2 regions of the Cellulosimicrobium sp. JZ28 genome follow, and region 1 is predicted to be linked to the other one. Evidence: riboswitches for the same ligand, from Rfam matches in the RefSeq annotation. Region 1 holds a riboswitch; the other holds the start of a gene.
The links. Region 1 has a riboswitch for cyclic di-AMP ahead of BJP59_RS13570 (C40 family peptidase). Riboswitches for the same ligand answer to the same signal wherever they lie in the genome.
Positions count from the first base shown of each region.

Region 2: another riboswitch for cyclic di-AMP. It lies ahead of BJP59_RS08385 (C40 family peptidase); the one in region 1 lies ahead of BJP59_RS13570 (C40 family peptidase).

Region 1 is NZ_CP017660.1:3,035,114-3,038,369, forward strand. Features, by position in the region: gene BJP59_RS13565 (universal stress protein) at 1-737, opposite strand, end outside; gene BJP59_RS13570 (C40 family peptidase) at 925-1,734, opposite strand; cyclic di-AMP (ydaO/yuaA leader) riboswitch at 1,742-1,902, opposite strand; gene BJP59_RS13575 (metal-dependent transcriptional regulator) at 2,069-2,779, opposite strand; gene serC (phosphoserine transaminase) at 3,026-3,256, shown strand, end outside.
Region 2 is NZ_CP017660.1:1,816,345-1,819,600, forward strand. Features, by position in the region: gene BJP59_RS08375 (histidine phosphatase family protein) at 1-101, opposite strand, end outside; gene BJP59_RS08380 (hypothetical protein) at 126-569, opposite strand; gene BJP59_RS08385 (C40 family peptidase) at 769-1,569, opposite strand; cyclic di-AMP (ydaO/yuaA leader) riboswitch at 1,569-1,727, opposite strand; gene BJP59_RS08390 (F510_1955 family glycosylhydrolase) at 1,802-2,743, opposite strand; gene BJP59_RS08395 (DUF305 domain-containing protein) at 2,826-3,256, opposite strand, start outside.

The DNA of each region.
Region 1 (3,256 bases):
TTGATCGTCAGCCCGGGGTGCTCCGCCTCGTGGCGGTCGATGATGACGTTCAGCCCCTCGGTGACGTCGGCCAGGACCTGCTCGTGGTCGATCGACGCCGGCAGCCACGCGAGGAGGCCCGCACCGGCACCGACGGGGACGCCGGCGACCGCGACGAGCTCGGCGTCCCAGGCGCGGGCCTGACGGATCGCGTGCCGCAGCGCGATCTCCGCGGACGGCGACCCGTCCACCCCGACGACGATCCGGCGCAGGTCCCGCACCGGCGGCAGCTCCTGCGCGCCGCCCTCGTCGTCCTTCCCGCCCGCGCGGTACGGCACGACGACCGTCGGGCAGTGCGCGTGCGCGGGCAGCGCGGAGGAGACGGTGCCGAGCAGCCGCTCGGTGAAGCCGCCGCGCCCCCGCGTGCCGACGACGACGAGCGCGTGCTCGCGCGACATCTCGACGAGGACCCCCGCGGCGTCGCCGGTCGTGACGGTCGCCGTCGTGCGGACCCCGGCGCCCTCGGCGCGGGCGCGAGCCTCTTCCAGGACGGCGCGCGCGCCCTCCTGGATGGCCGAGTCGTCGAGGGCCGCGTAGCCGCCGTCGAGCGACGCCGCCGTGAACGACGGCAACGAGTAGGTGCACACGATGTGGAGGGGCCACCCCACGCGCAGCGCGTACGCCGCGGCCCAGTCCAGGGCGTGGAGGCTCGGCGCCGAGCCGTCGACACCGACGAGGACGGATTCCGTGCGGGTCATGAGCGACTCTCCTCTCGACGGCCCGGTGCCATCGGACGACCAACCTAGCCGAGACCAGGCCCGGCCGTCCGTCTGCCACGAGTCACGAACACGTCAAGAATGCCACGAACCCCGCCCGCTCGCGCTGAGTGCGAGCGGACGGGGTTCGTCCAGCCAGTGACCGCGGGGGTCCTGATCGGGTGAGCGATCAGGCCACGCGGATGAAGGTGGGGTTCGACTGCCAGATCTGGCGGAACTGGACCGACTTCCCGGGACGCGGGGCGTCGATCATCATGTTGTCGCCCGCGTAGATGGCGATGTGGCCCGGCGTCCAGATGAGGTCGCCCGGCTGCGCCTGGTCGCGCGACACCTTGGTGCCGACCGAACCCTGGGCGCCCGACGTGCGCGGCAGGTTGATGCCGACCTGGGCGTAGACGTAGCTGGTGAAGCCCGAGCAGTCGAAGCCGTCGGGGGTGGTGCCGCCGTAGACGTACGGGACGCCCACGTAGCGGGCCGCGATCGAGACGATCGACGAGCCGTAGGCCGACGCCGGGGCGCCGACGGAGGCCTCCTGCTGGGCCGAGGCCTGCGACTCGTCGGACGACGACTGCGTGGACTGGCGCTCCTGCGTGCGGCTCGTCTGCGTGGTGCGGACGGGCTCGGGCTCGGGCTCCGGCTCCGGCTCGGGGGCCGGGGTCACGGTGACCGGGGCCTCCTCGATGGTGAACGCCGCGTCGGCCGCGACGGTCACGGCCGGGGCGGCCTCGAGGGCCTGGCGGGCCTGCGCGGTGAGGGCGCTGAGGTCGACGGCGTTGAGCTTGCCGGACTCGTTGTCGACCGGGGCGGCCGTCGCGGGGGCGGCGGCGCCGATCATCGAGACGATGAGGCCGGAGGACGCGGCGACGACGGCGGTACGACGACCGACGCTCGACATCTGGTCCGATGCGGCCTGGGCGATGGTGCTGAGTGGCGTCACGGGACGCCGCGCCGCGCGGTGGCGGGCGCGAGTCGTGCTCACGGTCACTGTTGCCTCTCCTGGACGCCTGCGAGGTCAGCTGTCGGGTTCGGGTGGAAGAGTCACCCGGCCTGGCGGACCGGAGTCCGTCGGGCTTCACCCCAAGGGCGCTGTCTCCAGCACCCGGAAGTGGGTCCCCCGTCCCTGTCATCGGGTCGTCGTGGGCCTCTCGCGGTGACAGGGTTAGGCGTTCCGCGCGAGGTCTCCGCCAGATGGGTATCCCGACGGAGCAGGACGACCGTACAGGACCCCTCGGCAAAAGTCACGTTCCCATTACGACGGAACACGGCCCCTCGCATCGCCGCAGGTCACGGCGTTTCCCCCGGTGAACGGGCGGCTATCCGCGGGCGACGAAGAGGTGGCGCGCGACGTCGTCGGGCAGGTCGAGGACGACCGGCGCACCCTCTCCCTGCACGGTGACCCCGCCGGCCGGCGCCGGGCGCACCACGAGCGTGCGGCGCGGCAGCACCCCGGCCTGGGCGAACCGCGCGAGGAGCTCGACGTCGACCTGGACCGGCTCGGCGATCCGCTGGAGCACGACGCGCACCTCGCCGCCGCCGAGACCGTGCTGGGCGAGGTGGACGGGGAGCGACACGACGCCGTCGAGGAAGTCGACCTCCTCGAGCTGCTCCCCGAGCTCCGGCAAGCCCGGGATGGGGTTGCCGTACGGGTCGAAGTGCGGGTGGTCGAGCAGCCCGAGGAGCCGCTCCTCGACGAGCTCGCTCATCACGTGCTCCCAGCGGCACGCCTCGGTGTGCACGTACTCCCAGTCGAGCTTGATGACGTCCGTGAGGAGCCGCTCGGCGAGCCGGTGCTTGCGCATGACGCGCGTCGCCTTCTCGTGGCCCGCGGGCGTGAGCTCGAGGTGGCGGTCCCCCGTGACGACGACGAGCCCGTCGCGCTCCATGCGCGCCACCGTCTGCGACACCGTGGGCCCCGAGTGGCCGAGGCGCTCCGCGATGCGCGCGCGCAGCGGGACGATGCCCTCCTCCACGAGCTCGTAGATCGTCTTCAGATACATCTCGGTGGTATCGATCAGATCGGTCACGTCACGCTCCCAGTCGCTCGTCGGCTCGGGGCGCCCGGTCGTCGCTCCACGGGGCGCCTGCCCGCACCGGCGGGCCGCTGGGGGTCAGTCTATGGCGAGCCCGTGACCCGACCGCGGTGTCGTCCAGAGGCACCCGTGGTGCCTGGTGGCCCGCGCCTCCCCGCGGGCCCCGGCGCGGACCCTGCGGTGACGCACGGCCTGTGGACGAGGCTCCCGGGGTGCGCCGCGCGCGCGTAGGGTGACGCCGTGCCCGATCTCGCGAACACCTCGATCACGATCCCCTCGGACCTCCTGCCGGCCGACGGCCGCTTCGGGTCCGGGCCCTCCAAGGTCCGCGCCGCGCAGGTCCGGGCGCTGTCCGACGCCGGCACCTCCCTGCTGGGGACGTCCCACCGGCAGGCGCCCGTCCGGTCGCTCGTGCGCCGCACGCGCGAGGGCCTCGCCACGCTGTTCGCGCTGCCCGACGGCTACGAGGTC
Region 2 (3,256 bases), 1.2 Mb from region 1:
CGCCCGACGGCGTCCAGCGCGACGCCGTCGGCCCGCCCGGCGAGGATGCCGCTCGCGTTCGCGGTGGTGCGGCCATGACGGACGAGCAGGACGGTCGGCATGCCCCGAGCGTAGGTGACCGACGCTCAGCCCGCGGCGGCGACGTCCGGGGGCGGTGGTACCTCGGCCTGGGTCGAGATCACCCGCGGGGCCAGCTGGTCGGGCAGGGGCGCCAGGCCCGGCCCGCCCGCGCGGATCCACGAGTGCAGGGCGGCGGTGAGCTCGTCGCCCGCCAGCTGCTCGAACCAGGCGGGGCCGGCGGCACGCGCGGCGGGCACCGGCCGCACCACGACGACGTCCCCGCGCTCGCACGCGTCGAGGCAGTCCACGACCGTCAGGCGCGCGTCCCCGCTCTCGGCGATCCGGCGCAGACGCTCGAGCTGCCCGCCCGGACGGGTGTCGGTCGCGGCCAGCGTCTCCCCCGCGCACAGCCCGCACGCCGTGATGCCGGGCACCGTGCGCCCTGGGCGGGGACGACGTCCCCGCTCGTCGGTGGGGGTCGTCTCGTCGGTCGAGGTCGTCGCCGTCACGCGTCGATGCCCTGGTGCCGCACCTGGTGGCGGGCCTGGTGGCGGACCGCCGTCGGTCCGTGCTCGCCGCGATGTCCCCGGGACGCCATGCCTGTCCTTCTTCCTGTCGTGCCGACGGGACCGACGCCCGCGAGCCATACCCCACAAGGGTATATCGGCCGAGGGAGGGCCCCACCCGCCGGGTGGGGCCCTCCTGCGGTCAGCCCACCCGGATGAAGGTGGGGTTGGACTGCCAGATCTCCCCGTACCGGACGGTCTTGCCCGGCGACGGAGCCTCGATCTGCTGGTTGTCCCCGACGTAGATGCCGATGTGCCCCGGGCTCCAGATCAGGTCACCGGGTTGCGCATGGTCTCGGGAGATCACCGTCCCCGCGTACCGCTGCTGCGACGAGGTCCGGGGCAGGTCGATGCCGACCTGGGCGTAGACGTAGGACGTGAAGCCGGAGCAGTCGAACCCGTCCGGGGTCGTCCCGCCCCAGAGGTACGGCACGCCGAGGTAGCGCGCCGCGATGCTGACCACGGCCGAGCCCGCCGCCGACGACGGCACCGCGACGGGAGCCGAGGCCTCCTCCGTGGCACCCTGCTCCGCCGAGGTGCTCGTCCGTTCCTCGCTGCGGGACGGATGCTCCTGGCGTTCCGGCTCCGGCTCGGGTTCCGGCTCCGGCTCCGGCTCCGGTGCGGGGGTGACTGTCACCGGTGCCTGCTCGATCGCGAACGACGCGTCGGCCGAGACGGTCACCGCCGGTGCGGCGCTGAGCGCCTGGCGGGCCTGCTCGGTCAGCGCGCTGAGATCGACCCCGGACACGGCCTGGGGCTCCGTGCTCGGCGCGGCGCTGGCAGGTGCCGCGAACCCCGAGACCAGCAGCCCCGACCCGGCGGCCAGGAGGACACCCTTACGGGCGGCGTTCGCCGTCCCCTCCTGCGCCGTGCGGGCTATCGAGGTCAGCGGCGTGATCGGTCGGTGGGACGCACGGTGGCGTCCCGGGTTTCTTGCGTTCATGGTGGTCTCCTTCGTGCCTACGGGGTGAGCTGTCGGGTTCGGGTCGGAGAGTGACCCGGTCGGACCGGTGGTTGCGGCCCGGCTTCACCCCAGAGCACCGCGGTGCTCGCGTGAGGTTCCCCCGCCGCTGTCGTGGTGGTCGATGGCGTGCTCCCGGAGCTGACAGGGCTCGGCACCCTCCGGGATCCCTCGCGGACCGTTCCGCGAGGAGCATGAGGCTGCGGGCGACGTCTCACCCGCGGTCGGCGCCGAGCGCCGCGTCCCAGCTCGCACCGAGGTCGCGGCTGGTGAACAGGCCGGTCTCCGTGGCGACGAGGATCCACGGCTGGTTGCCAGGGCTGTCGTCGGGCACGTAGGTCATGGCCTGCACGCCCTCGGGCGCGGTGCCGTGGCTGTCCCAGCTCTCGGTACCGGGCGTGCCGGTCCAGACGACCCCCCTGGCATCGAGCCCGATCAGCGCTCCGCCCCGCTCGTCGTCGACGAGCACGAGGGCGGGCGCCGCCCGGTCGGGGGCGAAGCTCCGGCCGCCGTCGCGGCTGAGCTGCAGACCGGTGGGCGTGGTCGCGACGACCGTGTCCGGGTCCGCGTCCAGGAGGTGCAGGTCGCGGGCCTCCACGGTCGCGCCCCGCGACCACGTCTCGCCCGAGTCGTCGCTGACCAGCACGGTCGAGGTCCCCGAGTCCAGCCCGACGACGCGGACGGTGCCGTCGCCGGTGCTCGCGGTGCTCAGGGCGTGGAAGTCGACCTCCCCGGTGAGGGAGACGGGATCCCACGTCGCGGCGCCGTCGGTGCTGCGGATCAGCCCGAGGTTGGGCTTCTCGAGCTCCGGCTGCTCCCCGGGCGCAGGGTGGCCCGAGGCGTACACGGTGCCGTCGACGGCGAGGGTCATGCCCATCGTGTCCTGGCGGCCCGTGCCGACCCGCTCGACCGGCCCGGGGTCGTCCTCGAACGGGTCGCCGAGGGTCCAGACCCCGGTGTGGGTGGCGATGAGGACGGAGTGGTCGTCGCCCACGACCTGGACGTCGTGCACGTGCCCGAAGTCGGGCAGGCCCTGGGACGCGAGCGTCGTCGCGTCGGGTGTCGGTGGTGGAGTCGGGGTGCAGGCGGCCAGCAGCAGCACGGATCCCGCTGCGGCCCACCCGGTCACCCGCCTCGTGAGGGCAGGGTTGAGCACGGTGTGAGGTCCTTCGGCCTGGGCCCGCGGGGCGCGCGCACGTCAGACGCGTGCGACAGCGCGCACGCCCCGCGGGGCGGGATCAGCTCGACGCGAGCAGGTCTTCCATGGTGGAGATCTCGGTCTGCTGGGTCTCGACGATCTCCTGCGCCATCGCGACCGCGTCCGCGTTCTCGCCCTCGTCGACCTGGGTCTGCGCCATCTCGACGGCACCCTCGTGGTGGACGATCATCTGCTCGAGGAACAGCTGCCCCGCCTCCGCGCCCTGCGCGGCGTCCAGGGCCTGCATGTCCTCCTCGCTCATCATCCCGTCCATGGACCCGTGGCCCATCGCCTCGTGGTCCATCGCGCCGGACTCCTCCATCGGGGAGCCCCACTCCTCGAGCCACGTGGTCAGCTGCTCGATCTCCGGACCCTGGGCGTCCTTGATCTGGTTCGCCAGGTCCGTGACCTCAGGGTCGACGCCCTCCTTGGCCAGGATGACGTCGGACATCTCGATCGCCTGCTCGTGGT